DNA from 4 places in the Mesorhizobium sp. B2-1-1 genome. Region 1 is predicted to be linked to each of the others. Evidence: predicted binding sites of a transcription regulator. Region 1 holds the regulator's gene; each other region holds the start of a gene.
The links. The regulator LexA, encoded in region 1, represses DNA repair genes until DNA is damaged. The targets are predictions, from matches to a motif close to TGTTCNNNNTGTGTTCNG.
Positions count from the first base shown of each region.

Region 1 (7,955 bases):
GAAATAGGGATCGGTGAGTGCGATCTTCTCCAGTTCCATGGCGATGTCGAGCAGCGGATCGTCCTTGATGCCGAGTTCGCCCAGCACCTCATGCGCGGTCTTCTGCATGATCTTGGCGCGCGGATCGTAGTTCTTGTAGACGCGGTGGCCAAAGCCCATCAGCCGAAACGGATCGTCCTTGTCCTTGGCGCGGGCGATGAATTCCGGAATATGATCGACATGGCCGATCTCGCCGAGCATGTTCAGCGCCGCTTCGTTGGCGCCGCCATGCGCCGGGCCCCACAGGCAGGCGATGCCGGCGGCGATGCAGGCGAACGGATTGGCGCCAGACGAGCCGGCGAGCCGAACGGTAGAGGTCGAGGCGTTCTGCTCGTGGTCGGCGTGCAGGATGAAGATGCGCTCCATGGCGCGCGCCAGGACCGGGTTGATCTTGTATTCCTCGCACGGCACGGCAAAGCACATGTGCAGGAAGTTGGCGGCGAAATTCAGTTCGTTCTTCGGGTAAATGAAGGGCTGGCCGATATGGTATTTGTAGGCCATGGCCGCGATCGTCGGCATCTTGGCGATCAGCCGCATCGACGCCACCATGCGCTGGTAAGGATCCGAGATGTCGGTGGAGTCGTGATAGAAGGCCGACAGCGCGCCGACCACGCCGCACATCACCGCCATCGGATGCGCGTCGCGGCGGAAGCCGGTGAAGAAGCGCGACATCTGCTCATGCACCATGGTGTGGCGCGTCACGCGGTAGTCGAAATCGTCCTTCTGCGCCTTGGTCGGCAGTTCGCCGTAGAGCAGGAGATAGCAGACTTCGAGGAAGTCGCCATGTTCGGCCAACTGATCGATCGGATATCCGCGATGCAGGAGAATGCCGGCGTCGCCATCGATGAACGTGATCTCGGACTCGCAGCTTGCCGTCGAAGTGAAGCCGGGATCGTAGGTAAAGGCGCCGGTGGTGCTGTACAGCGTGGCGATGTCGATGACGTCAGGCCCGACCGAACCACTTCGCACCTTGAATTCGTGCGTCTTGCCGGCGAATTCCAGCTTTGCCGTGGCTTCCTGGGTCTTGCCGCCCAGTTCCCGTCTTGTCGCAGCTTCGGTCATTGCAAACTCCTTCTTGTTTCCTCATGCCGGCAAAGGCAAATTCTGCAAAGCGACACGTCGAAGTCACCGAATGCGCGTATTCGCGACCGCATTTTAGGAAGTGCGTGCCAGATTGGGCCAAGGCTCAATGTTGCACTGCGAAACGCGCCTTTCAATGCCAATCTTCTTGGGCCAGATTGCTCCTAATCGATTTGATCCGCGATGCGCGCCAGGCTCTCCTCGCGACCAAGCACGGCTAGAACGTCGAAGACGCCGGGCGAGGTGCTCTTGCCGGTCAAGGCGGCGCGCAAGGGCTGGGCGACGGCGCCGAGCTTGTAGCCGCCGGCCGTCGCATAGTCGCGGATCGCGGCTTCAGTCGAGGCCGCCGTCCAGTCGCCTGAAACCGCCTCGAGGGCGTCGTGAGCGCCACGCAGGACCTTGCGCGCATCGTCATTGAGCAGCAGGGCTGCCTTCTCGTCGATCGGCAGTGGCCGCGCGGCAAGCAGGAAGGCGGCGCCATCGACAAGCTCGACCAGCGTCTTGGCGCGCTCCTTCAGCCCCGGCAACGCTGCCAGCAACTGTGCCCTGTTCCGGTCGTCGAGGCGTGCGGCCATTGCCGGGCCGCCCTCGAGATAGGGCAAGGTGGCGATGAAGATGTCGAACAGCTCGGCATCGCCCATGCGGCGCATGTGGACGCCGTTTAGCGCCTCCAGCTTGGCGAAATCGAAGCGGGCGGCGCCCTTGTTCACATCGCCGATATCGAACCAGGCGATCATGTCCTGGATCGACATGATCTCGTCGTCGCCGTGGCTCCAGCCGAGCCGAGCCAGATAGTTCAACAGCGCTTCGGGCAGGTAGCCCATGGCGCGGTAGGCCTCCACGCCCAGCGCGCCGTGCCGCTTCGACAGCTTGGCGCCGTCGGCGCCGTGGATCAGCGGTATGTGCGACATTGAAGGCACATCCCAGCCCGTGGCGTTGTAGATCACGGTCTGGCGGGCGGCATTGGTCAGGTGGTCGTCGCCACGGATGATGTGGGTGACGCCCATGTCGTGGTCGTCAACGACGACGGCATGCATGTAGGTCGGATTGCCGTCCGAGCGCAGGATGATGAAGTCGTCCAGATCCTTGTTGGGAAAGCGCACGTCGCCCTGGACACGGTCATGCACCACCGTCTCGCCTTTGGTCGGCGCCTTGATGCGGATCGCGCCCTTGACGCCAGGAGGCGCCTGCGAAGGGTCGCGGTCACGCCAGCTTCCGTCATAGCGCGGCGGCAGGCCCTTGGCCCGCGCCGCGTCGCGCATTGCCTCAAGCTCGGCAGGGGTCTCGTAGCTGTAGTAAGCCTTGCCCATGCGCACCAGCTCCTCGGCCACCTCGCGATGGCGCGGCGCGCGCTCGAACTGCGAGACGGCGTCGCCGTCCCAGGTGAGGCCGAGCCAAGTCAGTCCTTCGAGAATGGCTGCTGTCGCCGCATCGGTGGAGCGCTCGCGGTCGGTGTCCTCGATGCGCAGCAGCATCGTACCGCCGGTGTGCTTGGCGTAGAGCCAGTTGAAGAGCGCCGTACGCGCGCCGCCGATGTGCAGGTAGCCGGTGGGCGAGGGGGCAAAACGGGTGACAACCTTGTCGGACATACAACTCTCGGGAAACGTCTGGAGCGGGGTGCGGATCACACGCACTTTCGCGCGTCGCGCGTTCATGTAGCATAGGGTGTCGAGGGCGCAAGGGGCAGACCCGATGGCTGGAGCGGGCCGGGGCGCGGAGGAAGGCGAGGACGTCGTTGCCGGCGTCAGCGAACGCGCTCTTCTTGCCATGCCCGCGCCCGCCTCATTGCCGCTGGCGTTGCCGCCCCTACAGCAGCCGGGCAAGTCGCCGCCGGCGGATGTTTCCACGCCGCCCGGCATTCCCGCAGCCGGCGCGGCCGTGCGTCTGCGCCGTGAGTTCGGCCGTGCTTCATGGCCTCGTCTGCGCAACGGCGTGGCCAGAGCGTCCGAGCTCGAACTCGATCGGGGCATAGCCTTCCTGCTCGTGCCGGTGTTCCTGGCATGCGGATCGATCGCCTATTTTTCGCTGGCGGCGGAGCCGGGCTTTGCCAAGCCTGTCGCGGTCGCGATCCTGATGTCGCTGTGCGCGCTCGTTTCACGCTCATGGCCGAAAACGCATCTGTGCTTCATGGCGGCGCTGTTGTGCGCGCTCGGCATGCTCGCCGGCAAAGTCGAGACGTGGCGAGCGGGAACGCGGATGCTGGGCTCGGAAATCTCCACGCAAATCACCGGCCGCGTCGTTTCGGTCGACCAGATGGAGACCGGGCGCATCCGGCTGACCATCGATGTGACATCGACCGCGCGGCCGAAACTACTCTACGCGCCGGAGCGCGTTCGCCTTTCGGCACGCAAGGTGCCGGCTGAAGTGACGGCCGGTTCGCTCGTGACCGGCTATGCCAGGCTGTTGCCGCCGACCGGACCGGTGCGGCCGGACAGCTACGACTTTTCCTTCGACAGCTACTTCGCCGGCATAGGCGCCAGCGGCTTCTTTCTCGGCAACCCCAAAATCGTCTCAGCCGATGACAGGCCGCTGTGGGCCGCCCTTTCAGCCGCCATCGAGAGTGCTCGCGAAAGCATTGCCGACCATATCAGGGGCAGCATCGGCGGTGCCGAGGGCGAGATCGCCGCGGCGCTGATCGTGGGTGTGCGCGCCGGGATTCCCGACGAGATCAATGAAGCGATGCGACGCACCGGCATCTACCACATCATCTCAATTTCCGGGCTGCACATGGCGCTGGTCGCCGGCACGGTCATGGGTCTGCTGCGTGGCGGCTTCGCGCTGTTCCCGAATTTTTCCTCCCGCCGGCCGGTCAAGAAATACGCGGCCGCGGCGGCACTTTTCTCGATCGCCGCCTACCTCGTCATTTCGGGCGTCGTTGTCGCCGCCGAACGCAGCTTCATCATGCTGGCGGTGATGCTGATCGCCGTTCTGTGCGATCGGGCGGCACTCACCATGCGCAATCTGGCTATTTCGGCGATCGCCGTCATCGTGGTGTCGCCGCACGAGGTGGTAGGGCCGAGCTTCCAGATGTCGTTCGCCGCCACCGCGGCCCTGGTCGGCGCCTATGCCGGCTGGTCGGATCGCAAAGCCGACAAAGCGCGGACCCCGCCGCCGCAACGGACCTTGCCTGGCCTCCTGACGCGAAAATTGCTGCTGGCGACAGGTGGGCTGGCGATGACCTCGATTATCGCGGGAAGCGCCACGGCGCTTTTCGCCATCTGGCATTTCCAGCGCGTGTCGCCGCTCAGCCTGTTCGCCAATCTTGCCGTCATGCCGATCGTTTCGGTCGTGATGTTCCTTGCGGTTGCCAGTGCGCTGCTGATGCCGTTCGGGTTCGATGGACCATCCCTTTATCTGATGGGCAAGGGACTGACCGCGATGATCGCCATATCAGGATGGATCTCGCAACGCTCGCCGGTCGACGCGGTCGGGTTGATTTCGCAGCAATCCGTCCTTCTGGTGGCGATCGCCCTGGTCATCGCGACGATGGCCACGACATGGCTGCGGCTGGCGGCACTTCCCTTCGCGCTCGCCGGCCTGTTGACCGTCTCGGACACGCGCACGCCGGACGTGCTGATTTCGGAGGATGCCCGCCTGGTGGCACTGCCGATCGGCGGCGGTGAGCTCGCGATCAACCGGGCGCGCCCGAACGAATTCACCGTCGATAATTGGAAACGCGCGCTGAAGTCCGAAACCATCGTTGCGCCGGAACTGTTCGACAGCGGAGACCGACAGTTCGACATCTTCGATCCCGCGCAACTTCCGGCGGGAGCGCCTTTCTATTGCTTCACAGGCCTGTGCATGGCCCGGCATCCCTCGGGGGCGATCATCGCGCAGGTGGAGGATCGCAAGGACGCCTGGAGGGCCTGCTCCTATGCGGATCTGATCGTCATCAACGACCCCGCGGGCTACGATCCCTGCCACAATCCGCTGGTTCTCGTCATCACCAAGCGGCAGCTCGCTCGTAAGGGAAGTGCCGCCGTCTTCTTCGACCAGCAATCGGCGACGGCACCGGCACGGGTCAGCTTTGCCGTCGACAGGCCATATCGGCCTTGGCACGAACAGCGGAAATTCTCACGCGAGGCAAGGGGACTGCCGCCTTACCGTAAACCCGAAAAGCCCACCGCCGACCCCGCTCAGTAGCGCCTGATCAGGCCGACTAGCTTGCCTTGCACCTTGACCCTGTCCGGTCCGAAAATACGTGTTTCATAGGCCGGATTGGCAGCCTCGAGCGCAATCGAAGCACCCTTTCGGCGGAAGCGCTTCAGCGTTGCTTCCTCCTCGTCCACCAGGGCCACGATGATCTCGCCGGGACTTGCGGTGTCGGCATTGCGGATGATGACCGTGTCGCCGTCGAAAATGCCGGCCTCGATCATCGAATCGCCCTTGACCTCCAGCGCATAGTGTTCGCCGCCCATGATCATGTCAGGCGGCACTGAAATGGAATGCGTCTGATGCTGGATGGCGTCGATCGGCACACCCGCTGCGATGCGACCCATGACCGGGATCGACACCGCTGAAACCGCATCGTCGTCATTGCCGGCAGCGGGCAGACGCGAAGACGTCGCCGGCTTGATCTGCCGGCTAGGGCTGCTGCCCTGTCCGAGGCTGCCCTGGATGACGCTCGGGGAGAACTTCTTTGCCGCGTTAAGACCCGGCGCGATCGAGTCCGGCAGGCGCAGCACCTCCAGCGCGCGCGCCCGGTTGGGCAGGCGGCGAATGAAGCCGCGCTCCTCCAACGCCGTGATCAGCCGATGAATTCCCGACTTGGAGGCGAGGTCCAGCGCTTCCTTCATCTCGTCGAAGGACGGCGGAATGCCGCTTTCCTTCAGCCGTTCATGGATGAACATCAAGAGTTCATGTTGCTTGCGCGTGAGCATGGCGGCCCCCAAAGGCATTGCACGAAGGGTCTGGAACCAGAATCAGAAAACAAACCCAGAACAAACACTATCTGTTCCAGTTGTGTTCCGCAACCATTTAAAGTTTAATGAATTTGTTAAGGCGACGGAAACGAAATGCCCTCCCGCAGCCAGCATCCTGCCAGCGCGGTCCGTCGTCAATGCGCTCCCGGGCCCTTTGAAACTATTTTGGTTAATGGCCTGTGGCCCGACCGGTCCCCACTCTTGGCACAAGCCTGCAAGCTGGGTGACCGGCAGGTGCGGGGTGCGTTTGGGCGGATTAGAAACCCCTGCGGCTCGTGAACGAAACGAAACCAAAATGCCAACTTCCGCCGGAAAACGGCCAGACACCACCACTGGTCGCGACGGGCTGCGTTCGTTCGTTCGCTTGACGAAACCGTATAATAATGTACGGTTTTCGAAGAGGAACACCAATGACCACGCCGAAGCAGGCCGCGCGACGCGAACGGATAGAGGAGGCCGCCTATGCGGTGCTCCGGGAAGCCGGCTACAAGAGCGCCTCCCTGCTTGCTATCGCCAAGCGGGCATTGGCCTCGAACGAAACCCTCTACAACTGGTACGGCAACAAGCAGACCCTGTTTCGATCCTTGATCGAAGCCAATGCGGGAGAGGCAAGGAAGCTGCTGGAGGACGCCCTTCACCAGGCGCGCGATCCGCTCGAAACCCTGAACTTGCTCGGGCCAGTCCTGCTGACCCTCGTGACGGGCGACAAGGCGGTGGCGCTCAATCGCGCCGCGGCCGGCGACGTCAACGATACAGGCACGCTTGGCCAATCGATCGCGCAATTCGGCCGCAATACCATAATGCCGCTTGTTGGTGACCTGCTTCGAACCGCAAGTCGGGCCGGCCTGATCGCCTGTGACGATCCTGCCGAAGCCGCCGACATCTACATCAGTCTTTTGATCGGCGATCTCCAGGTTCGCCGGATCGTTGGGGTGCTCGAGGAATTGCCTCGGGCGGAAATCGAGCAAAGATCGAACCGGGCGTTCACCCTGTTCTTGCGCCTCTATGCGGCCAGCCCTTGCCCGGGCGGCAAAACAGCCGGCCCGTTTCCAGGGCGCTCTTCTCACCGAGGAACATCGCGACCATGAGCAAAATTCCCGATCTCGCAGCGATCGAGGCAATGGACACCGCGGATCCGCTGCGTGCCATGCGTGACCGCTTCACCTTGCCCCAGGGGGTGATCTATCTCGACGGCAATTCGCTGGGCGCCGCTTCGCCCGCCGTGTTCGGCGAGCTGCAGAAGGCCGCCACGCAGGAGTGGGCGCAGGATCTCATCCGCGCCTGGAACACCGCCGGCTGGTTCGACATGCCGGTCGAACTCGGCGACCAACTCGGGCGCCTGATCGGGGCCGCCGCCGGCCAGACGGTGGTCTGCGATACCACCTCGATCAACATCTACAAGGTGCTGCATGCGGCACTCGGGATGCGGCCGGACAGGTCAGTCATCGTCGCCGAGGGGGACAGCTTTCCGACCGATCTCTATATGGCCGAAGGCGTTGCCTCGACGCGGCCGGGCACGGTGCTGCGGCTCGAGGGTGTCGATGCGCCGACCATAGAAGAACTGATCGACGAGCGGGTCGCGGTCATCCTGGTCAACCACGTCAACTACAAATCCGGGCAGTTGCGCGACATGGCCGCGCTGACGCGGACGGCACATGATGCCGGCGCGCTGATCGTCTGGGATCTCTGCCATACCGCCGGCGCCTTGCCGGTCGAGCTCGACCGTTCGAACGCCGATTTCGCCGTCGGCTGCACCTACAAATATCTCAATGGAGGCCCAGGTGCCCCGGCCTTCATCTACGCGGCCGAGCGCCACCATGGCGATGTCCGCCAGCCGCTCAGCGGCTGGTGGGGCCATGCGCGGCCTTTCGCCTTCGAACAGGGTTTTGCTGCCGGCACAGGCATCCGCCGGTT
Region 1 is NZ_CP083954.1:3,624,896-3,632,850, forward strand. It holds gene gltA (citrate synthase) at 1-1,101, opposite strand, end outside; gene gltX (glutamate--tRNA ligase) at 1,284-2,708, opposite strand; gene FJ972_RS17725 (ComEC/Rec2 family competence protein) at 2,812-5,262, shown strand; gene lexA (transcriptional repressor LexA) at 5,256-5,999, opposite strand; gene FJ972_RS17735 (TetR/AcrR family transcriptional regulator) at 6,452-7,129, shown strand; gene kynU (kynureninase) at 7,126-7,955, shown strand, end outside.

Region 2 (7,955 bases), 2.4 Mb from region 1:
AAGATGCGCCGCTCCAGCGTGATGGTCAGGACGTCGCCAGGCTTGACCAGGTCGGAGGCCTGCGCTGCTTTGTCGCGATTGATGCGCACCCGGCCGGCCACGACCAGTTTGGCGGCCAGCGAGCGCGATTTCACCGCGCGCGAGAAGAACAGCCATTTGTCGATACGCTGGCGGTCGGTGGCCATCGGGGCGACCATCGGATCCTGTGCGGCTATTTCTTCAGCTGGTCGCGCAAAGCGGCGAGCTTGGCGAAGGGAGAGTCGGGATCGAAGCGCACCGGGCGCTCCTCGCGCGGTTTTGCCTGAAACGAGGGTTTGCCGCCTTGCGGGCCGCCCTTGCCTTCCGGACTGCCGCCCGGCCGGCCCTCACGGCGGTCAGAACGCTCGCCCTGCGGCTTTCCCTCCCGCCGTTCCCCGCCTTCGCCTTGCGGCCTGGGCTTGAACTTCGAGCGATCGAAACGCGGCTTGCCGGCGCCATCGCGGCGCCCTTCATGGGCGGGCCGGGTGCCGGGCTGGCCGACAGCGGCATCCGCCGGGGCATCGGAGCGCGCCGCCTGGCCGTTGCGCGGCCGGGCGCGGTTCTCGTGGTGACGGTGACGAGGCCGCTGGTCGAAGCGGCCCTGCCGCCACAACAGGATCGGCTTAGGCTCTTCGGCTTCCGCAGCGGGTCCCTGTTGGGGAGCGTCGGCGCTGTCCCCCTCCTCGCCTCGCTCCGCGATCTCCCCCGTCGAGGGGGAAGTGAGAGCGTCGGCGCTTTCGGCGGCAGGAGTCTCAGGCACGGCTTCTGCTACAGACGCAACCTCTTCCGTAGCTTCGGCTGGAGCTTCGGGTTGTTCTTCCGCAACAGTTTCGGCCGGTTCCGCAATGGGTTCAGCAGGAATTTCGACGGCGGTCTGGGCAGTCGCAGTTTCCGGATCTTCCGCTGATGTCTCCTCAGGCGTGTCCGTCGCAGCCGCCTCCGCCGCCTTGGCCTGCTCGGTGCGCGCGGCCTCTTCCGCTGCCAGCTTGGCCGCCACGGCTTCCCGGGCGGCATTGTCCTGCGCTTCCAGCCGTGCCTTGATTTCGGCCGCCGGCTTCGGCTCGGCACGATAGCCAAGACCTTTCAGGATTTCTTCCATGTCGTCGGCCGTGGCGCCGAGAATCGACATCATCGGCGGCGTCACCATGAAAGACTGGCCATCATAGGCGCCATCCGGACGCTGGCCGAGGCCGGGCTTCCAGTTGGTCGCCGGGCGGATCAGGTCGGCCAGCCGTTCCAGAATGTCGATGCGCACGGCGCGGCGGCCGAGATTTCGGTAGCCCGCAAGCTTGTAGAAGGCCTTGTCGAAAGCCGGATCGATGACCACCGAGGTGCGGCCCGATGCCAGCGCATGGACGACGTCGCCGAAGCCGAGCTTGTCCTTGCCATCGTTTTTCAGCGCCCACAGCAACGTCACCAATCCCGCGGGCGCCGGCTTGATCAGCGCCGGCACGAAGACATGATAGGCGCCGAAGCGCACGCCCAGCCGGCGCAATGCCGCGCGGCCTTCCTGGTCGAGCGACTTCATCTCCTCGGCGATGTCGCGACGATTGATAAGGCCGAAATTCTCGACCAGCTGGAAGGCAATGCCGCGGCCGATACCCGATATCTGCTCGGCATTCTTTAAATCGACCAGCGGCTTCAGCAGGGATTCGATCTGGAAATTGACGAAGCGCTCGGCGCGCGCGGCGACCTTGTCACGCGCCGGGCCGGTCAGCTGTTCGTCGGCCAAAAGCACCAGGCGCGGCTTCAGCGCGTCTTCACCGGCAACCAGAGTGCCGATCGGCGCGCCGATCCAGCGCAGCGTGCCGTCGGAACCGAGCGCGATGTCGCCATTGGCGCATGCGCCGAAGCGTTCGGCGCGTGCCTCGAACTCCGCCGCCAGCGCCTTCTGGGCGGCCGCGCGCACGGCCTTGGCGTCTTCGCCGCCAGCGCTCTGATCGGCGGTGAAACGGAACCCCTGCAACTCGCCGACATGGTGGCCTTCGACGAGGACGGTTCCGGTTGGGCTTATTTCGGCTTCAGGCATGGTATTTTCTCTAAGGCGCCGCATGAGGACGGAAGTCCTGCGGTCTACGAAGCGTTTCGTCAACCGCTCATGCAGCGCATCCGACAATCTGTCTTCGATTTCGCGCGTCTTTTCCTGCCAGTGTGCCTGATCGGCCAGCCAGCCGGGCCGGTTCGACACGAATGTCCAGGTGCGGATCTGGGCGATGCGATGCGACAGCGTATCGATGTCGCCCTCGGTGGTGTCGGCGCGGCGCACCTGCTCGGCCATGTAATTCTCGTCGACATGGCCATGCCTGGCGAGGTCCATGTAGATCGACGCAATGAGGTCGGCGTGCTGGGCCGGCGCTATCTTGCGGTAGTCGGGGAGCGCGCAGGCCTCCCACAGCAGCGCGACGCGCCTTGCGTCGGTGGCGAGCGCCCTGATGTCCTCGTCACGCGACAGGTGCTCAAGCGCCTGCGCATCGACTGCCGGCAGCGCACGGGTCAGGCCTTCCACCGGGGCATTGGTCTCGATCGAGCGCTTCAGCGCGTCGAGGCTGGCGAAATTGAAACGCGCTGTGCGCCACTGCAGAACCTTCACGGGGTCGAAGTCGTGGCTTTCGATCTTCTTGACCAATTCCTCGTCCAGCGGGTCGACCTGGCCGGTGACGCCAAAGGTGCCGTCGCGCAGGTGCCGGCCGGCGCGCCCGGCGATCTGGCCAAGTTCGGCCGCCGTCAGGTTGCGATACTGATAGCCGTCGAACTTGCGGTTCTGGGCGAAGGCGACATGGTCGAGATCGAGGTTAAGGCCCATGCCGATGGCATCGGTGGCGACGAGATAGTCGACGTCGCCCGACTGAAACAGCGCCACCTGGGCGTTGCGGGTGCGGGGCGAGAGCGCGCCAAGCACGACGGCCGCACCGCCCTGCTGGCGGCGGATCAGTTCGGCGATGGCATAGACCTCGTCGGCGGAGAAGGCGACGATCGCTGTGCGCCGGGGCAAGCGGGTCAGCTTCTTCGAACCGGCATAGGCCAGATGTGACAGCCGCGGTCGTGTCACCACCGAGACGCCTTTCAACAGGCGCTGCAAGATGCCGTGCATGGTGGCGGCGCCGAGCAGCAGCGTCTCCTGGCGGCCGCGCAGATGCAGGATGCGGTCGGTGAAGATGTGGCCGCGCTCGAGGTCCCCCGCAAGCTGCACCTCGTCGATGGCGACGAAGGCGGCATCGGTCTCGCGCGGCATGGCTTCGACGGTACAGACCGAATATCTGGCGCCTGGCGGCTGGATCTTCTCCTCGCCGGTGATGAGCGCCACCTTGTGGGCACCGACCTTTTCGCAGACGCGGGTGTAGACCTCTCGCGCCAAGAGCCTGAGCGGCAGGCCGATGATGCCGCTTTCATGCGCCACCATGCGCTCGATGGCGAGATGGGTCTTGCCTGTGTTGGTCGGCCCAAGCACGGCAGTCACGTCGCGACCCGATAGGATCAGCGGCTCGGTGGGTTTCGGATGGATGTTCATCGGCTCGGAAATAAGGCTTTCTGGCCTCTCATTGTCGGGAGCACGCCTCGGGTGGCGCGTATGACAGGCGACACATAGGGATTTCAGGCGCGAAGCGAAAGCGGAATGTTCCGCTGGCGGTTCGAAGTCACCTCCGTCGAGCTTCGGTTCGGCTGCTGATTAAGGGTTGGAACGAGTCTGGAACGAATCGGCGACGAATCGCTGACTCGCCCGGATTCAGGTTTTGTTCACGGCTAGATGTGGAGTTTTGGCTGATGATCCTTACCACATGCTGAATCACGGAATTGGCCCGTTTCATGCTAGGCGAGAGCCGCCGTTAACTTTCGCTGGCAAAGCCGTGTGGCAGCCCGCCTTGCTTCATCCAAGCTTATGAAATTGTTGAACTTTCTTAATAGAAATTAACAGTTTGACAGGCGATTGCAACTGCTCTCGTTAACATTGCGGCCAAACATGGAACGAAAGGGCGACGAATCGGCGATGTCGGGATTTTCCCTGTTTGTTCACGACAAGATGTAGTGTTACGCATAGGTTTTCCACCGACAATGCACAGCTTATCCAGGCAGTTTTGCACAATACCCGCTGCCGCGATTAACCTTTGCGTGCCGGATTGGAACAGTAGGCCGACAGCCGTCATCGGACGGCGTCACGGACATCCGAAGCGGATGGCGAACGAGCCCTCCTTCAATCGGCACCGGGAAGCCGGCAGCCCGGCGAGACCTCAGGCGAAGTACTGGCCGCCATTGGCGGTGATGGTCGATCCCGTGATGAAGCCGGCGTCCTCGGAGGCGAGGAAGACGACGCAGCGCGCGATCTCCTCCGGCTCGCCGAGGCGCCCGACCGGGATTAGCGGGATGATGCGTTCGTTGAGCACCTTCTCATCGATCGCCCGGACCATTTCGGTGGCGATATAGCCTGGGCAGATGATGTTGACGGTGATGCCCGCGCGGGCTCCTTCCTGGGCCAGAGCCTTCGAGAAACCGATGTCGCCGGCCTTGGCCGCGGAGTAGTTGACCTGGCCGGCCTGGCCCTTCTGGCCATTGATGGAGGAGATGGTGATGACGCGGCCGAACTTGCGGTCGCGCATGCCGCTCCACAGCGGATGCGTCATGTTGAAAACGCCGGAGAGATTGGTGTCGATGACCTCCTTCCACTGCTCACGCGTCAGCTTGTGGAACATGGCGTCGCGCGTGATGCCGGCATTGTTGACCAGCACCGCGACCGGGCCCAGATCGGCCTCGACCTGCTTGATGCCGGCGGCGCAGGCGTCGTAGTCGGCGACCGACCATTTGTAGGTCTTGATGCCGGTTGTGGCCGTGAACTTGCTCGCCGCCTCATCATTGCCGGCGTAGTTGGCGGCAACCGAATAGCCGGCTTCCTTCAGCGCCATCGATATTGCCGCGCCGATGCCGCGCGATCCGCCCGTGACGATTGCAACCTTGGTCATGCGCTCCCTCCCTTTGGTTGGGAGAGTGAACAGGGAGTAGCGAATGACGAGTAGGGATCAGATATCCCATTGCGCCGACGCCGTTCTTCCCTATTCGCTACTCCCCATTCACTTCTCTTTTAGAGCGCTTCGACGCACATGGCGACGCCCATGCCGCCGCCGATGCACAGGGTGGAGAGACCCTTCTTGGCACCTCTTCGGCGCATCTCGTGGACCAGCGTGTTGAAAATGCGCGCGCCAGAGGCGCCGATCGGATGACCGATGGCGATGGCGCCACCATTGACGTTGACGATCGAGGGATCCCAGCCCATGTCCTTGTTGACCGCGCAGGCCTGCGCGGCGAAAGCCTCGTTGGCCTCGATCAGGTCGAGATCGCCGACCGACCAGCCGGCCTTTTCCAGCGCTTTTCGCGAGGCGGGAATCGGACCGGTGCCCATGATCGCCGGGTCAACGCCCGCGGTCGCCCAGGAGACGATGCGCGCCAGCGGGGTGATGCCCCGCCTGGCAGCTTCCGCTTCGCTCATCAAAAGCGCGCCGGCGGCGCCGTCGTTGATGCCGGAGGCATTGGCGGCGGTCACAGTGCCGTCCTTGTCGAAGGCCGGCTTCAGTTTGGTCATGGCATCCAGCGTCGCGCCATGGCGGATGTATTCGTCCTGGTCGACAATTGTATCGCCCTTCTTGCCCTTGATGGTGAAGGCGACGATCTCGTCCTTGAACCGGCCGGCCTTCTGCGCGGCCTCGGCCTTGTTCTGCGAGGCCAGCGCGAACTGGTCCTGGTCCTCGCGGGTGATCTGGAACTGGCGGGCGACGTTCTCGGCCGTGTTGCCCATGTGATAGCCATTAAAGGCATCCCACAGTCCATCCTTGATCATGGTGTCGATCATCTTGTAGTCGCCCATCTTGACGCCAGCGCGCAGATGCTGGGCGTGCGGCGACATCGACATCGATTCCTGGCCGCCGGCGACAACCACCTTGGCATCGCCGGTGGCGATCTGCTGCATGCCGAGCGCGATGGCGCGCAGGCCCGAGCCGCACACCTGGTTGAGGCCCCAGGCGGTGGTCTCCCTGGGCAGCCCGGCGAGGATCGAAGCCTGGCGGGCGGGGTTCTGCCCTTGGGCCGCGGTCAGCACCTGGCCAAGAATGACCTCGTCGACTTCGGCCGCCTCGACGCCGGCGCGCGACAACAATTCCCTTACGACGACGGCGCCAAGCTCGTGAGCCGGGGTGGCGGCGAAAGCGCCGTTGAAGGAACCGACCGGTGTGCGCGCCGCGCTGGCGACGACGATGGCATTGGAAGCGGGCATTCTGTTCTCCAAACTTCAAGCTGATGTTCTGTCATTGAAGACTTTTCTTGCCCTTTCCCAACCCCGAGTCAAACCGGAAATCGGCAGGGCACCCATGCGTCGCAAGCAAGCTGCGCATGGCCGCGACATCAAGCTGTCCGCTGCTGCGCAGCATATTTCACCGGCCATGCAGCGATAATTAATCCCGCACTGCACAAACTGCTTGGAATTGTGACGCTTTTGCGCATATCCTTTGAACGGGCGCAATCGTTACCGGCGGCTTACTCAGGCGCGCCGGTGTCCGGGGAGGATGCAGATGGCTGCGAAAGACGATCCGATCGTCATCAAGAAATATGCCAATCGCCGGCTCTACAACACCGGCACCAGCACCTATGTGACGCTCGAGGACCTGGCCGAAATGGTCAAGAAGGGCGAAGAGTTCACGGTGCAGGACGCCAAGACCGGCGACGACATCACGCATCCGGTTCTGACCCAGATCATCTTCGAATTGGAGAACAAGGACGGGCAGAACATGCTGCCGATCCCGTTCCTGCGCCAGTTGATCGCCTTCTACGGCGACCAGATGCAGATGATCGTGCCGAGCTTCCTCGAACAGTCGATGATCGCCTTCTCCAAGGAACAGGAGCGCTTCCGCGAGCAGATGAAGGGCGCCATCGGCAAGTCACCACTCGACATGATGAAGATGGCCACGCCGATCAAGGCGCTGGAGGAGCAGACGCGCCGCAACATGGAAATGTTCCAGAATGCCATGCGGCTGTTCACGCCTTTCCCGCCGGCAGGCTCGGCACCTGCGGCGGCCCCCGCCGAACCGGCCAGGAAGGAAACGCCGGAAAAACCCGACGATCTGCAGCAGTTGAAGGACCAGATCGCGGCCATGCAGCGCAAGCTCGACACCATGTCGTGAGCGCGCAGCGCTTTTCTTCCGATCCTACGGCAATAATCCCTCGTAGCGACCGCGCGGCCTGATGCTGCCGCCGCTCATTGCCTGTTCGACCATGTGGGCGGCCCAGCCAACGCTGCGTCCAAGCGCGAACAGCTGGAACGGCGCATCGCGCGGCAGGTCGAGGCTGCGCGTCAGAACGGCCAGGGCAAAGTCGACGTTCGGGCGGGCGCCGGTCGCGGCAATGGCGGCGATTTCCAGCGATCGCAATGTTCTGTCGGTGTTGTCGATGGCCGCCAAAAGCGCCGTGGCGCGGGGATCGCCTTCGGGATAGAGCGGATGGCCGAACGCTGGCAAAGGCCTGTCATGGCCGAGCCAGCGCCGGATCGCCGCATCGGCGCCGTGCCGCGCCGCATCGTCCGCGAGTTGCATCACCGCCTCGCCGGCGCCACCGTGCCGCGGACCGGAAAGTGTCGCCAGACCGGCGAGCAGGCAGGCGGCGGGCGAGGCTCCGGTCGAGGCCGCGACGCGCGCCGCGAAGGTCGATGCGTTGAGTTCGTGATCGGCAAGCAGCACAAGGGCGCGCCGGATAGCCTGCGCCCCGCCTTCATCCACCGACCAGCCTCGCGCCAACCGCATGTGCACCGGATCTGATCCCGCCGAGGCGCCAAGAGCGCCGGCCAGCACGCCGATCGCGCGCGCGGCGTCGGCGCACAGCGAGGCGGCGCCGCGCCCTAGTGAAGGCCGCGCCTGGCCGGCGAGCATGGCAAGTTGCATGAAGGCCGGGGCTCGGCCGAGTTG
Region 2 is NZ_CP083954.1:1,231,808-1,239,762, forward strand. It holds gene FJ972_RS05965 (RNA-binding S4 domain-containing protein) at 1-197, opposite strand, end outside; gene FJ972_RS05970 (helicase-related protein) at 212-3,526, opposite strand; gene phbB (acetoacetyl-CoA reductase) at 4,245-4,970, opposite strand; gene FJ972_RS05980 (acetyl-CoA C-acetyltransferase) at 5,090-6,274, opposite strand; gene FJ972_RS05985 (hypothetical protein) at 6,255-6,452, shown strand; gene phaR (polyhydroxyalkanoate synthesis repressor PhaR) at 6,570-7,178, shown strand; gene FJ972_RS05995 (citrate synthase) at 7,203-7,955, opposite strand, start outside.
Region 2: a site for LexA is predicted at 3,694-3,711, ahead of FJ972_RS05970 (helicase-related protein). Genes of this name have one in related genera too.

Region 3 (7,955 bases), 330 kb from region 1:
CGGCCTCGATGTAGCCGGCCATCTCGCCGGCCGGGATTTCGTGATCCTCCGGCACCGGATTGGCGATCAGCATGCCGCCGCTCAGGCCCAGCGCCTGTCGCGTCTTGTAGAAATGCGCGATCTCTTCCGGCGCGTGCAAGGTCAGCGGCGCGCGGAACGGCGACTGCCGCGACCAGAAGGCCGGCATGGTCTCGCAGCCATGGCCGATCACGGGCACGCCGCGGGTCTCCAGCACCTCCAGCGTCTTTTCGATGTCGAGGATGGCCTTGGCCCCAGCCGAGACGACGATGACGGGCGTGCGCGCCAGCTCATCGAGATCAGCCGAAATGTCGAAGCTTTTTTCGGCGCCCTTGTGCACGCCGCCGATGCCGCCGGTGGCGAACACCCTTATCCCAACCATATGCGCGGCGATCATTGTGGCGGCAACCGTGGTGCCGCCGGTGCGCCCTTGCGCGACGGCGAAGCCGAGATCGGCGCGAGAGAGCTTCATGGCGTCGCCGGTCATGGCGAGCGATTCGCGTTCTCCGTCGGAGAGGCCGATCTTGATGCGGCCCGCCACCACGGCGATCGTCGCCGGCACCGCGCCGCCGTTCGCAATGATCCTTTCCACGTCGGCCGCCATGGCGCCATTGTCGGGGTAGGGCATGCCATGGGTTATGATGGTGCTTTCCAGCGCAACCACGGGCTTCCCGGCGGCCAAGGCTTGCGCCACCGGCGCGTGGACATCGATGAAGGGGCGGGCGGTGTCTGGGGTCATCTGGATCTCCAATCCGAAGTGCGGCGCATCCTTTCGGATGCCGGTCTCATGCCATTTCCTGCTCTTCGGGCACAAGAGCCAGCGCTTGCGCGAAAGTCGCCGTGGTGAAATCGGGAACGGCGCCCGCGCTTTCAATAGCCAGCGTCGCGGCGGCGACGCCCTCGCGCAGCGCCGCGCGCAAGGGCATGCCGCGCAGTAGGGCGGCGACCGTCGCGCCGGCAAGCGCATCGCCGGCGCCGGTGACGTCCACGACCTTTCTTGGAGGGGGCGGGACGACGGCAAAGCTGCCGTCGCGGTCGAAGCCCAGCACCGGGCCGCCGCCCGCCGTGACCACCGCGCTGTCGAGGCCGGCGCTTCTCAGCCCGTCGAGGACAGTTTTTTGAGAGGCGGCATCGTCAAGCCCGGCAAGCGCCACCGCCTCGCGCCTGTTCATGAAGGCGACGGCCAGGCCGCCGAGCACTGGTGTCAAGCGCACGACCTTGGCCGGTGAAATGGCAATGGCGAACACGGGCTTGCCGGCGGCAAGCGATACCAGCCGCTCCAGAGCCGCCGATGGCAGATTGACGTCGCACAGGACGGCATCTGCGGCGGCGATCTCCTCCCTCACCCTGGAGCGGCGGATCTGCTTTGCAAATGCCAGCTCATAAAGCGCCATGTCGGCAAAGCCGACGAGCAGTTCGCCCTCGCGGTCGATCAGCGCCGTATAGCTCGGCGTCGTGCGGTCGAGGAACACCGCGGACAGGTCGGCAATGCCTGCTTCGGCGATGGCGCGCGAAACCGTGTCGGCGGCGGCATCGCCGCCGCGCACCGACAGCAACGAGCCCGAGACGCCTCGCCGCACCGTGCTGCGCAATGCGTTGAAGACGCCGCCGCCAACGTCCTCGCGCATCGTGCCCGGGTTGGAGGCAGCCGGCACGTAAGCGCCGGACACCTGGCCGCGCCTGTCGATATGGGCGCCGCCCACCGCCAGGACTCTTGGAGATCTCACCATGCGCCGATATGACCTTTGTTGGCGGTCACGCACAAGCGCCATGCTGTGCGACGGAGCTTCGCAGGCAACAACCAGCGATTCGTGAGGCCGGCACGGCGAACCAGCCTGGCCTAATATTCGGGTCATGCTGGAGCCGAATCGTGAGACAAAAAAAGAACAAATCAGGATGTTGCTTATTTTTCAAATGCTTGATCCCTCTTGCCAAATGAGAACAAAAAAGGTACAAATAACCAAGGATTACGGATTGTCCGGCCTTCATTGACGACTACGGGGTGATGTATCATGGCTCAGAACAGCTTGCGGCTTGTAGAGGATAAGGCAGTGGACAAATCAAAGGCTCTGGATGCGGCGCTGTCGCAAATCGAGCGGGCTTTCGGCAAGGGCTCGATCATGCGGCTCGGCGCGAACGAGCAGGTCGTCGAGATCGAAACCGTGCCGACCGGCTCGCTCGGCCTCGACATCGCGCTTGGCGTCGGCGGCCTGCCGCGCGGCCGCATCATCGAGATCTACGGGCCGGAAAGCTCGGGTAAGACGACGCTGGCGCTGCACACGGTGGCGGAAGCCCAGAAGAAGGGCGGCATCTGCGCCTTCGTCGATGCCGAGCATGCGCTCGATCCGGTCTATGCCCGCAAGCTCGGCGTCGATCTCGAAAACCTCCTGATCTCGCAGCCTGACACTGGCGAGCAGGCGCTTGAGATCTGCGATACGCTGGTGCGCTCCGGCGCCATCGATGTGCTGGTGGTCGATTCGGTCGCGGCGCTGACGCCGCGCGCCGAAATCGAGGGCGAGATGGGCGATTCGCTGCCCGGCCTGCAGGCCCGCCTGATGAGCCAGGCGCTGCGCAAGCTGACCGCCTCGATCTCGCGCTCCAACACCATGGTCATCTTCATCAACCAGATCCGCATGAAGATCGGCGTCATGTTCGGCTCGCCCGAAACCACCACCGGCGGCAATGCGCTGAAATTTTACGCCTCGGTGCGTCTCGATATCCGCCGCATCGGCTCGGTCAAGGACCGCGACGAGGTCGTCGGCAACCAGACCCGCGTCAAGGTGGTCAAGAACAAGCTGGCGCCGCCCTTCAAGGTGGTCGAGTTCGACATCATGTACGGCGAAGGCGTGTCGAAGACAGGCGAGCTGGTCGATCTCGGCGTCAAGGCCGGCGTGGTCGAGAAGTCGGGCGCCTGGTTCTCCTACAATTCGCAGCGTCTCGGCCAGGGCCGCGAGAACGCGAAGCTGTTCCTGCGCGACAATCCCGATACGGCGCGCGAGATCGAACTTGCGCTCAGGCAGAACGCCGGACTGATCGCCGAGAAATTCCTTGAGAATGGCGGCTCCGAAGGTGGCGATGATGGGTTCGAGGATGAAGCCGGCGCGATGTAAGCGTTCGCCGGCGCAATTCAAGCGTTCGCCGGCGCGATCTAGCGTTCGGTTTATGGCCCGAGTTCGGCCATAATCCCGGTTCATCAATTTGAGCTTATGTAATCGAGTTCTGTAGTATTGCGTTTCGAACCGCCGGCCCCGTGCCGGCGGTTTGCGTTTTGGGTGGCTGGTGAACCGCGAATTGGCCGGCTTGCGTGTTTCTGGACAGGGTGCCAAGCGGCGGCTAAAAGGCCAGCTCCATCTTCTAAAGCAGAGCCCATTTTCCGCCGGTCCGGCCGGCGGCTCTCTCGAAAAGGCAGCATTCATGAGTGGCGTGAACGAGATCCGGTCGACATTTCTCGACTATTTCCGCAAGGAGGGTCACGAGGTCGTGGCGTCGAGCCCGCTTGTACCGCGCAACGATCCGACGCTGATGTTCACCAATGCCGGCATGGTGCAGTTCAAGAACGTCTTCACCGGCCTGGAGAAGCGGCCCTATTCGCGTGCCACGACCGCCCAGAAAAGCGTTCGCGCCGGCGGCAAGCACAACGACCTCGACAATGTCGGCTACACCGCGCGCCACCTGACCTTCTTCGAGATGCTCGGCAATTTCTCCTTCGGCGACTATTTCAAGGAGCGCGCCATCGAGTTGGCCTGGAACCTCATTACCAGGGAGTTCGGGCTTAAGAAGGACAAGCTGCTCGTCACCGTCTACCACACCGACGACGAGGCGGCCGGCTTCTGGAAGAAGATCGCCGGCTTTTCCGATGATCGCATCATCCGCATCCCAACCTCCGACAATTTCTGGGCGATGGGCGACACCGGGCCGTGCGGGCCATGCTCGGAAATTTTCATCGATCGCGGCGAGCACATCTGGGGCGGTCCGCCCGGCACCCCGGAGGAGGATGGCGACCGGTTCCTGGAATTCTGGAACCTGGTGTTCATGCAGTACGAGCAAGTGACGAAGGACGAGCGCATTGACCTGCCGCGCCCGTCGATCGACACCGGCATGGGGCTGGAGCGCATGGCCTCCATCCTGCAAGGCGTGGAAAGCGTGTTTGAGACCGACCTGTTCCGCCATCTGATCGATGCGGCGTCGTCCGCGCTCGGTCGCGGTCCCGACGCCGAGACCGTCGCATCCTATCGCGTCATAGCCGATCACCTGCGCTCGTCGTCGTTCCTGGTCGCAGACGGCGTGCTGCCATCGAATGAAGGCCGCGGCTATGTGCTGCGCCGCATCATGCGCCGCGCCATGCGCCATGCACAGCTGCTCGGTGCGAACGAGCCGCTGGTGTGGAAGCTGGTGCCGGCGCTGGTTCGCGAGATGGGTCAGGCCTATCCGGAACTGGTGCGCGGCGAACAGCTGATCACCGAGACGCTGAAGCTTGAAGAGACCAGGTTCCGCAAGACACTGGTGCGTGGCCTCGGTTTGCTGTCGGAGGCGACGGAAAAGCTCGGCGCCGGCGACATGCTGGACGGCGAGACGGCCTTCAAGCTTTACGACACCTATGGCTTCCCGCTCGACCTGACGCAGGATGCGCTGCGCCAGCGCAACATCTCGGTCGATCTTGCCGGCTTCACCAATGCGATGGAGCAGCAGAAGGCAGAGGCGCGTAAGCACTGGGCGGGCTCCGGCGAGGCGGCGACCGAAGCGGTCTGGTTCCCGGTGCGCGAAAAATCCGGCGCTACCGAATTCCTCGGCTACGAGACCGAGCAGGCGGAAGGCATTATCCAGGCGCTTGTCCGCGACGGCAAGACCGTCGACAGCGCCGGCAAGGGCGAAGCGGTAGCCGTAGTCGTCAACCAGACGCCGTTCTATGCCGAATCCGGCGGCCAGATGGGCGACACCGGAACCATTTCAGGCGAAGGCTTCTCGATCGAGATTTCCGATACGCAGAAGAAGGCCGACGGGCTGTTCGTGCATCTCGGCAAGGTGGTCAGCGGCACTGCCAGGACGGGTGCCGCCGTCGAGCTGAAGGTTGACCATGCGAGGCGCTCCAGGCTCCGCGCGAACCATTCCGCGACGCATCTGATCCATGAGGCGCTGCGCGAGGTGCTGGGCACCCATGTCGCACAGAAGGGTTCGCTGGTCGCGCCCGAGCGCCTGCGCTTCGACATCTCGCACAACAAGCCCATCTCGCCCTCGGAACTCGAGGAGGTCGAGCGCATGGCCAATGAGATCGTGGTGCAGAACAGCCCGGTGATCACGCGCCTGATGTCGGTCGACGATGCCATTGCCGAAGGCGCCATGGCGCTGTTCGGCGAGAAATACGGCGATGAGGTGCGCGTCGTGTCTATGGGCACGGGCCTACATGGCGCCAAGGCCAACCGCCCCTATTCGGTCGAGCTTTGCGGCGGCACGCATGTCAGGGCAACCGGTGACATCGGCCTGGTGCGCGTCGTGTCCGACAGCGCCGTCGCCGCAGGCGTGCGCCGCATCGAGGCGCTGACGGGCGAGGCCGCGCGCAAGCATCTCGACGAACAGGACCGGCGGCTGAAGGCGGCCGCGGCAACACTGAAAATCTCGCCGGCCGACGTGCCGGCGCGTGTTGAAGCCCTGCTCGAAGAGCGCAAGAAGCTCGAGAAGGAGCTCGCCGAAGCGCGCAAGAAGCTGGCGCTGGGCGGCGGGTCGCCCGCTGACGCGCCGGCCGCCAACGAGACCGTCGCGGGCGTCGGCTTCCTCGGCAAGTCGGTTTCCGGTGTCTCGCCGAAGGATCTGAAGCCGCTCGCCGATGCCGGCAAAAGCTCGCTCGGCTCCGGCGTGGTCGTGTTTGTCGGTGCGGGCGAGGACAACAAGGCGAGCGTCGTGGTCGCTGTCACCGATGATCTCGTCGGCCGCTTCAGCGCCGTCGACCTGGTGCGCGTCGCCTCCGCGGTACTCGGCGGGCAGGGCGGCGGCGGCCGGCCCGACATGGCGCAGGCCGGTGGCCCCGATGCCTCGAAGGCCGACGACGCGATTGCTGCGGTGAGGGCGGCGCTGGAGGCGGCGTGATTCATTGCAGAATTGGGGGGCAACGCTCCAGGCCGGTTGCTTCCCTTCGAGGTCGCGCGGCCCCTCATGATGGGCGGCGCGACATCAATGATCGGCTGTCCGCGAAATCGTTGACCTGAATCGAATATCGCTGCGCTGCGCTGTCGCAGATCAGCCGGCCTTTTCAGTCCTGGCAAAGCTTGCCTGTTTAGCAATACAATCCCACCAGTCCTGTATGTCGGCAAAGCGAGCCAGCAGTTTGCGCCCTTCCGCCACCTTGACGAAATAGCCGATGATCGGTGCCGCATGCAGGTCGGCGAGCGTCAGTTGATTGCCGAGCAACCACGGCCCCGGGGATCTCAATGATGAGAGCGCCTGAAGGACCGTTCCTGCTTGTCGTAATCCGCTGACAATCAGCGCTTCGTCAGGCGACGCCTTCTCCAGCCGCTCCACGGCGACGTCCCAGACCATGGCCCGATAGCCATAAGCGTCGAGCATGCCGATGATCTGGTTCATCCGCGCGCGGCCGCGCGGATCGTTCGGCTGCAAGGGCGGTCCGTCGAAAGCTTCATCGACATAGCGCGTGATCGCGCTGGCCTCGAACAGGCGAAAACCGTCATGCTCGAAGGCCGGGATGCGGCCGAACGGGTGGTGCTCGAAATACCAGCCGGGGATGCCCTCGGCGGCAAAGACATCGACCGGCACAAGCTCATAGTCGACGCCCTTCTCCTCCAGCGCCATGCGCGCTATGCGCACGTAAACGCTGTAGTCCGCGCCGTAGAGGACCGGTTTGGCCATGTTGCCAGTCCTTTGCTTTCGATTTTCGTTGGCCCAAAAAAGCGAAGGCTCCTTCCGGAGCCTTCGGCGTGTTGAACCCGCGGGTGCCTACGCCATCGCCTTCTGCAAATTCTCGTCGATCTTGTCGAGAAATCCGGTGGTCGACAGCCAAGGCTGGTCGGGGCCGATCAGCAGCGACAGGTCCTTGGTCATGAAGCCGGATTCGACCGTCTGGATGCAGACCTTTTCCAGCGTTTCGGCAAAACGCTTCAATTCGGCATTGTCGTCGAGCTTGGCGCGGTGGGCCAGCCCCCGGGTCCAGGCGAAGATCGAGGCGATCGAATTGGTGGAGGTTTCCTCGCCCTTCTGGTGCTGGCGATAGTGGCGCGTGACGGTGCCGTGCGCGGCTTCCGCTTCCACCGTCTTGCCGTCCGGCGTCATCAGCACCGAGGTCATCAGGCCAAGCGAGCCGAAACCCTGCGCCACCGTGTCGGACTGTACGTCGCCGTCATAGTTCTTGCAGGCCCAGACATAGCCGCCCGACCATTTCAGGCTGGAGGCCACCATGTCGTCGATCAGGCGGTGCTCGTACCACAGCTTCTTGGACTTGAACTCGGCCTCGAACTCAGCCTCGTAGACCTCCTGGAAAATATCCTTGAAGCGGCCGTCATAGGCCTTGAGGATGGTGTTCTTGGTCGAGAGATAGACCGGGTAGTTGCGCAGCAGGCCGTAGTTCAGCGAAGCGCGGGCGAATTCGCGGATCGACTCGTCGAGATTGTACATGGCCATGGCGACGCCGGCGCCGGGCGCGTCGAACACGTCGTGCTCGATCACCTGGCCATCCTCGCCGACGAACTTGATCGTCAGCTTGCCCTTGCCGGGAAAACGGAAATCGGTGGCGCGGTACTGGTCGCCATAGGCGTGGCGGCCGACGATGATCGGCTTGGTCCAGCCGGGCACCAGCCGCGGCACGTTCTTCATGATGATCGGCTCGCGGAAGATGGTGCCGCCGAGAATGTTGCGGATGGTGCCGTTCGGCGACTTCCACATCTTCTTCAGCTTGAATTCCTCGACGCGCTGCTCGTCGGGCGTGATGGTCG
Region 3 is NZ_CP083954.1:3,957,506-3,965,460, reverse strand. It holds gene FJ972_RS19545 (pseudouridine-5'-phosphate glycosidase) at 1-757, opposite strand, end outside; gene FJ972_RS19540 (carbohydrate kinase family protein) at 804-1,748, opposite strand; gene recA (recombinase RecA) at 2,031-3,128, shown strand; gene alaS (alanine--tRNA ligase) at 3,433-6,099, shown strand; gene FJ972_RS19525 (glutathione S-transferase family protein) at 6,250-6,876, opposite strand; gene FJ972_RS19520 (NADP-dependent isocitrate dehydrogenase) at 6,964-7,955, opposite strand, start outside.
Region 3: a site for LexA is predicted at 1,956-1,973, ahead of recA (recombinase RecA). Genes of this name have one in related genera too.

Region 4 (7,955 bases), 620 kb from region 1:
GACATGGTGGCGGCCGCACTGGCCTCGGCGCCAAAATCGATCCAGACCCATGCCGGTGACCGCTCCCGCGATCTGACGCTGGAACTCGGGTCGATGACCTTCCTGGCAGGGTGCGGCGCGCCGAACGTCACTGACCTCGAACGCGGCCGCCGACCAGGCACACTGGCGGCCTTCGAGGAGTTCATCAAGCTGGTGCAGCATTTCGACGTGCTGCACATGCTGGGACCTTGCGTCGAGCCGCAGGACATCGACAACCGTTTTCGCCACTACGCCGTCAACCGGGCGCAACTGACCCTGTCGGACAAGCTTCCCTTCATCTTCGCGCGCGGCACCCCGCAGGTCGACGATAGTTTCGACATGATCAGGTTGGCGCGCGGGCTGTCCGAGGACGAGTTCCGCTCGGGCGCCCATTGCTACACCGTCATCAACACCAATTCGCCGCGCCAGCTCGACATCCCGATGGCGCAAGGCATCATCGACTTCGCCAGGGCGGGCCAGGTCCTGATCATCACGCCCTTCTGCCTGGCGGGTGCGATGGCCCCGATCACGGTGGCCGGCGCGCTGACGCTGCAGCATGCCGAGGCGCTGGCCGGGTTGACGCTGGCGCAGATCGTGCGGCCGGGCGCTCCTGTCGTCTACGGCTCCTTCTCCTCCAATGTCGACATGAAATCGGGCGCGCCGGCCTTCGGCACGCCGGAGCATATCAAGGCGACGCTCGGAGCCGGCCAACTGGCGCGCTTCACCGGCCTGCCGTGGCGTTCGGGCGGCGGCAGCGCGGCCAACATCTCCGATGCGCAGGCGGCGCATGAGACGCAGTTTGCGCTGTGGGGCTCGGTGCTGGCAGGCGCCACCGTGTGCATCCATGCCGCCGGCTGGCTGGAGGGGGGGCTGAGCGTTTCCTTCGAAAAGCTGGTCACCGACATCGAGGCGTTGCAGACGGTGGCTGAACTGTGCGCCGCCACGCCCGGCGACGACGATGCCATCGGCTTCGAGGCGATCGCCGAAGTGCAGCCCGGCGGCCATTTCTTCTCGGCAGGTCACACCATGGCGCGCTACCGCACCGCCTTCTACGAGCCGCTGGTGGCCGACTGGTCGAATTTCGGCAACTGGACGCAGGCCGGTTCCAAGACCGCAACCGAACGCGCCACCGGTATCTGGAAGCGCATCCTCGCCGATTTCGAGCCGCCGGCGACGGCTATTGCCACATCAGCTGTGCTCGATGATTTCATCGCGCGCCGCACCGAACAGGGCGGGGCGGCGCCGGTATCGTGAGATAGCTTATTCCTCTCATCGTCCTGAATTGTGGGTGCGATCCGGAACCCGCTGCACCTCTCATGCATTCATGGGACGGCCGGTGCCTGCTCGCATTGCGAGCCATTGAGGGAGGACGACCACATGGGTTTCGACCAGTATCACGAACCGCCCGAAGAATTGTCGCAGGAGGTGCGAACCTTCGCCCGCATGATCACCTCGCTGATCGAGGAAGCGGAAGCGATCTCCTGGTACGAACAGCGCATGTCGGTGGAGAAGGACCCGCAGGCCCGCGCCATCATGAAGAACGCGCAAGGCGAGGAGTTCAAGCATTTCGGCATGGATCTCGAATTCCTGCTGCGTCAGAAGCAGGACTGGCGCGCGGAACTGAAGGAAATCCTGTTTACGACGGGAGATATCGTCAAGGCTGGCGAGGCGGGAGAGAAGAAGGTGGACTGAGCGGTCCGGCCCGGGTGACTACCGAAAGTTCCGTTCACTTCGGACGTCCACGCTATTGGAATTCATTCCAATCAATTTTAGCTGTGAAATCGCAAACATAATTAGGGTCAAAATCTACTTCGATTTTCACAAGAAAACCTCAGGATTTTTGACCAGCTCCTTACGCGAGTGAGTGTCCATTTTTTCTCACACAGCCGCGACAAACCCATCCAGCACGCGTTTCTGGCCGGCCTTGTCGAAGTCGATGGTCAGCTTGTTGCCTTCGATGGCCGCGATGTTGCCGTTGCCGAACTTCTGGTGGAAGACGCGGTCGCCGACGTTGAAGGGGGACGGCGTGTCGGCGACGGATTTGGCGACCAACTCGCCATCGATGGTGCGGCCCTTGATGCTCGTGCGGCCGGCGCCGTAGCCGCTGTCGGTCTCGCCATAGCCGATGCGCTCGATCTGATGGCCGGAGCGCGAGCCCCAGTTGCGATCGGTCGCTTCGGTGCGGTTCTGCTGCGCCCGCTGCCAGCCCGGCGTGGCGTAGCTGTTGGAGAAGGCACCGGATTTTTCGGCGCCGACATTGTCGAAGCGCGAGGCGCCATAGGGGTTCTGGCGGCCGCCCCGGCCGGAAGCGAACGAGCCGCCGCCATAGGAATTGCCGTAGCCGCCATAGGAGTTGCCGCTTTCGGCGACTTCGACATGGGTTTCAGGCAGTTCATCGAGGAAGCGGGAGGGAATCGTCGATTGCCACAGGCCGTGGATGCGGCGGTTGGAGACGAACCAGATGTGCAGGTTCTTCTTGGCACGGGTGACGCCGACATAGGCCAGTCGGCGCTCCTCCTCCAGGCCGGAACGGCCGCCTTCGTCCAGCGCGCGCTGGTGCGGGAAGAGGCCTTCCTCCCAGCCCGGCAGGAAAACGGTCTCGAATTCGAGGCCTTTGGCCGAATGCAGCGTCATGATGTTGACGGCGTCGAGTTCGGCGTTCTGCTCGGCATCCATGACCAGAGCGACATGTTCGAGGAAGGAGCGCAGCGATTCATACTCCTCCATGGAGCGGATCAGCTCCTTGAGGTTTTCCAGCCGGCCGGGCGCCTCGACCGAACGGTCGTTCTTCCACATGTCGGTGTAGCCGCTCTCTTCCAGGATGGTCTCGGCGAGCTCAGTATGCGGCGTGGTTTCCAGCGCCTTCTGCCAGCGTTCGAAATTGGCGGCGACCTCGCGCAATGCGGCGCGCGGCTTGGGCTTCAATTCATCGCTCTCGGCGAGCTTGGCAGCGGCTTCCAGCATCGGTACACGCAGCGCGCGGGCCGTGTCGTGGATCTGACGGATGGTGGTTTCGCCGAGGCCGCGCTTGGGCACATTGACGATGCGCTCGAAGGCGAGATCGTCGGCGCCTTGCGCGACGACGCGGAAGAAGGCAAGCGCGTCGCGGATCTCCATGCGCTCATAGAAGCGCGGGCCGCCAATGACGCGGTAGTTGAGACCGAGCGTGACGAAGCGGTCCTCGAACTCGCGCATCTGGAAGGACGCCCGCACCAGGATCGCCATGTCGTTGAGATTGTGCTTCTGGCGCTGATAAGCCTCGATGGTCTCGCCGACAGCGCGCGCTTCCTCCTCGGAATCCCAGGCTGCGTGGACGTTGACCTTGCCATCCTCGGGATCGTCGCGATCGGTGAACAGCGTCTTGCCGAAGCGGCCTTCATTGTGGGCGATGAGGTGCGAAGCGGCGCCGAGGATATGCGCGGTGGAACGATAATTGCGCTCCAGCCGGATGATGGTGGCGCCGGGAAAATCCTTGTCGAAGCGCAGGATGTTGTCGACCTCCGCGCCGCGCCAGCCATAGATCGACTGGTCGTCGTCGCCGACGCAGCAGATGTTTACTTTGTTTTCGCTCACGGGCTGTTCCGCGCCTGCCGGCGCGGGCCCGACCCCTCTTTTCTGCGCGCCTTCGGCGTCGCGGGAGGGGCTTCGCAAAGGCTCGGACGCCCGGTCGGGCTTGCGGCCTTCGGCCGAATGCAAATCCGTAGACGTCGCGCTACGCCCGCTATTTGGCCGCTGCGCCAGGAGCCGCAGCCACATGTATTGCGCGGTGTTGGTGTCCTGGTACTCGTCGACGAGAATGTATCTGAACCGCTTATGATACTCCTTCAGCACGTCCGGATTGGCGCGGAAGATGCGGATAGGGTGGCAGAGCAGATCGCCGAAATCGCAGGCGTTCAGCGTCTGCAGGCGCTCCTGATAGGCCTTGTAGAGCTCGCGGCCCTTGCCGTTGGCGAAACTGCGCGCATCGCCCTCGGCGATATCAGCCGGGCCTTGCCCCTTGTTCTTCCAGCCGTCGATCATCTGCGCGAACTGCTTGGCCGGCCAGCGCTTGTCGTCGAGGCCCTCGGCCTGGATCAATTGCTTGATCAGCCGCACGACGTCGTCGGTGTCGAGGATGGTGAAGTCGGATTTCAGCCCGGCAAGCTCGGCGTGCCTGCGCAGGAGCTTGACGCCGATCGAGTGGAAGGTACCGAGCCAGGGCATGCCCTCGACATTGCCTTCGCCGATCAGGATGCCTATGCGCTGCTTCATCTCGCGCGCGGCCTTGTTGGTGAAGGTCACGGCCAGGATCTGCGAGGGAAAGGCTTTTCCGGTCGCCAGGATGTGGGCGATGCGGGTGGTCAAGACGCGCGTCTTGCCGGTGCCGGCGCCGGCCAGCACCAGAACGGGACCTTCGGTGGTTTCCACCGCCAGCCGCTGCTCGGGGTTCAACCCCTTGAGATAGTCGGGCGCGTTGTTGTGGCCGCTGCGGGCAGCCATGGCGCGCGCGGCGATGCCCGACGGGGCGGTGGGCCGCGCATCGGGTTCATCGAAAAAGGGCATGTCTTCGGAAAAGCCGGACATCGCCCCCGAATGTAGTGATTCGGCAGAGAAAGACCAGAACTGTCTACGTTTTGTTCCACCCCTGATTGTTTCCGGCCTGCTTGACAGGCAGGGCGGGTGAGGGAAAGCTGCGCAAAGGGCAGGGAGGGGATCCTGTTGCCCACGGCCGCCTCGAGGCGCGCAACAGTCGAAGGAGTATCATCTTGGCTGTCACCATCACCTCCCTCATTCTCCTCCTCATCGGCCTCGCGCTTGGCGCCGGCGGCATCTGGTTGGCTTCACTGGGAGGTAGCTGGTACTACATCATATCAGGCATCGCCTTCCTCATCACCGCATGGCTGCTCTACCGGCGCAGATCCACCGCGCTCTGGCTCTACGCCGCGATCGTGCTGGGCACGCTTGCCTGGGCGGTCTGGGAAATCGGCTTCGACTGGTGGGAACTCGGGCCGCGCGGCGGCATCATCGTGCTCGTCGCGTTGTGGCTGCTGACGCCGTGGGCGAGGCGGGGCCTTGTTGGTCCCGATGGCCGCGCGCCGCTCATTCTCGCCGTTTTGGCGTCGCTGGCGGTCGCCGGCTATTCAATGACGACCGATCCCAAGGATATTGCCGGCAATCTCGACACCGACAAGGTGACCCCGGCGGCCGATCTAGGCGGCGACATACCTGCCGGCGAATGGCACTTCTACGGCCGTACACCCTATGGCCAGCGCTATTCGCCGCTCGACCAGATCACGCCGGAGAACGTCGCCAACCTGCAGCCGGCTTGGACTTATCGCACCGGCGACGTGAAAGGTCCCGACGATGTCGGCGAGACCACCTATCAGGTGACGCCGCTGAAGATCGCCGATACGCTCTACATCTGCACGCCGCACAATTTCGCCATCGCCATCGACGCCGCCACGGGCAAGGAGAAGTGGCGCTACGATCCCCAGGTCAAGCTCGACAAGGACCGCCAGCACCAGACCTGCCGCGGCGTCTCCTACTACGCCGACGCCAAGATCGGTGCCGGGCAGCCTTGCGCCGCGCGTGTCTACCTGCCGACTTCGGACGCGCGGCTGATCGCGCTCGACGCCGCCAACGGTCAGGTCTGTCCGTCCTTTGCCGAAGGCGGCACGCTGAACCTTCTGACCGGCATGCCTTATCCCAAGTCCGGCTATTACTATTCGACCTCGGCGCCGCTGATATCGGGCGGCAAGATCATCGTCGGCGGCGCGGTCAACGACAATTATTCGACGCAGGAGCCGTCCGGCGTCATCCGCGCCTTCGATGCCTCCACCGGGGCGCTGATCTGGAACTGGGATTCCGGCAATCCCGACCAGACCACGCCGCTGGCGGCAGGCCAGACCTACACCGCCAATTCGCCCAACATGTGGTCGACGCCGAGTGCCGACGAAAAGCTCGGTCTGCTCTACATACCGCTCGGCAACCAGACGCCGGACCAGCTCGGCGCCGGCCGCAGCGCCAATGTCGAGAAATTCTCCTCCTCGATCACCGCGCTCGACCTCAATACGGGGCAATTGAAATGGGTGCGCCAGACCGTGCATCATGACCTTTGGGACATGGATGTGCCGGCGCAGCCGAGCCTTGTCGACATCACCAAGACCGACGGCACGGTCGTGCCGGCGCTGGTCGGGCCGACCAAGCAGGGCGACCTCTACGTGCTCGACCGGCGCACCGGCGAGCCGGTCATCCCGGTCAAGGAAGTGCCGGCGCCCGGCGGCGCCATCGAAGGCGACCACACATCGCCCACGCAGCCGGTGTCGGACCTTTCCTTCAATCCGCAGCCGCTGACCGATGCCGACATGTGGGGCATCACCATGTTCGACCAGCTGGCGTGCCGGATTGCGTTGCACAGGCTGCGCTATGAGGGCCGCTACACGCCGCCATCGCTGCAGGGCACGCTGGTCTATCCCGGCAATTTCGGCGTCTTCAACTGGGGCGGCGTGGCGGTCGATCCGGTCCGGCAGGTGCTGTTCGGCATGCCGACCTATCTCGCCTTCACCTCCAGGCTTGTGCCCCGCGCGGACGTGCCGCCGCCAGGCGACGCCAAGGGCAGCGAGCAGGGGCTGAACCGAAATGACGGCGCTCCTTATGCGGTGGTGATGGGACCGTTCCTGTCGCCGCTCGGCATTCCGTGCCAGGCGCCACCATGGGGCTATGTCGCCGGCGCCGACCTCAGGACCGGACAGATCGTTTACAAGCACAGGAACGGCACGGTCTACGACATGACGCCGCTGCCTTTGCCGCTGAAGGTCGGCGTGCCCGGCATTGGCGGGCCGATGATCACCGCCGGCGGGGTGGCTTTCCTCGGCGCCGCGGTCGACGACTACCTGCGCGCCTACGACCTGACCTCAGGCAGGCAGCTCTGGCAGGCGCGCCTGCCAGCCGGCGGGCAATCGACGCCGATGACCTATACGGTGGCTGACGGGCGCCAGTTCGTGGTCATCGTCGCCGGCGGCCATGGCTCGGTCGGCACCAAGCCCGGCGATTATGTAATGGCATACGCACTGCCGAAGTAAGGAATGGGTTCGGTCCCGCAGGATCGCGCCCTAGCTGATTCCGAGATGGCTCTTCAGGCTTGGCACCGAGCCGAGCACTTCATTGGTGAGATCAGGCCCGGCCGCGGCTTCGGCCTGTTGGATCAGCGTGGCGCCAGCCTGCCTGATCTGCGCCATGTCGAGGCCGGAGGCCTTGAGCGCGGCGACGCCGTTGATCAGTGCGCCGGCCTTTTCGCCGAGAACACCGCCCAGCGCGCCTTGCAGTGAGGACAGCAGGCCGCCACCGCCGGCCGCGCCGGCGGCCATGACGTCGTATTGGCGGGCGAGATCGTCGGCGCCGGGAATCTTGGCGAAGAAACCCGAGACGTTGGTGCCTTCCGCCTCGTGCTCCAGCACCGAGAAGATGGTGCCGACGACTTTCTCGGTCGTTGCCTGGTCGAGGCCCGCCTTTTGCGAGACGGTGTTGAGAATATCCTGGACGTTCATGGTCTCACCTCAAATTTGGGAATTTCGGGTCCGTGCAGTGGTCCCGGCCGATGCGAAGCTCGATCATCGACCGCCTGCCTGCGTCCGCAAGCCTGAAGCGTAATGCCTGAGCGGCGGCCAGGGCAAGGACGAACGCGCTGGTGAGGATCGGCATGGTCATCGGCGGCGCTCCTTCTGGTCGGGACGGGATGGCACGGCGCATCGGTAGCACGCAGTTTCCCTTATTGTTGTGGCAGGTGCCTGCAGGATTCATGGCGATGACCAAAATGTGATGTGGGCGCCGACATTGCCGGCTGCGGGCAATGCTCGCCGCAGCGCCCATCCAGGCTGGACCGGGCCAGCCGCGCTCCTATGTAGCTCCGGTACTGAAGCTTGAAGCCGAGGAATGCGCCATGACCAAAGCAGCCGCCA
Region 4 is NZ_CP083954.1:3,000,256-3,008,210, forward strand. It holds gene FJ972_RS14690 (trimethylamine methyltransferase family protein) at 1-1,272, shown strand, start outside; gene FJ972_RS14695 (hypothetical protein) at 1,396-1,710, shown strand; gene FJ972_RS14700 (ATP-dependent helicase) at 1,897-4,581, opposite strand; gene FJ972_RS14705 (glucose/quinate/shikimate family membrane-bound PQQ-dependent dehydrogenase) at 4,764-7,079, shown strand; gene FJ972_RS14710 (hypothetical protein) at 7,110-7,544, opposite strand; gene FJ972_RS14715 (hypothetical protein) at 7,549-7,704, opposite strand; gene FJ972_RS14720 (dienelactone hydrolase family protein) at 7,937-7,955, shown strand, end outside.
Region 4: a site for LexA is predicted at 4,622-4,639, ahead of FJ972_RS14700 (ATP-dependent helicase). Genes of this name have one in related genera too.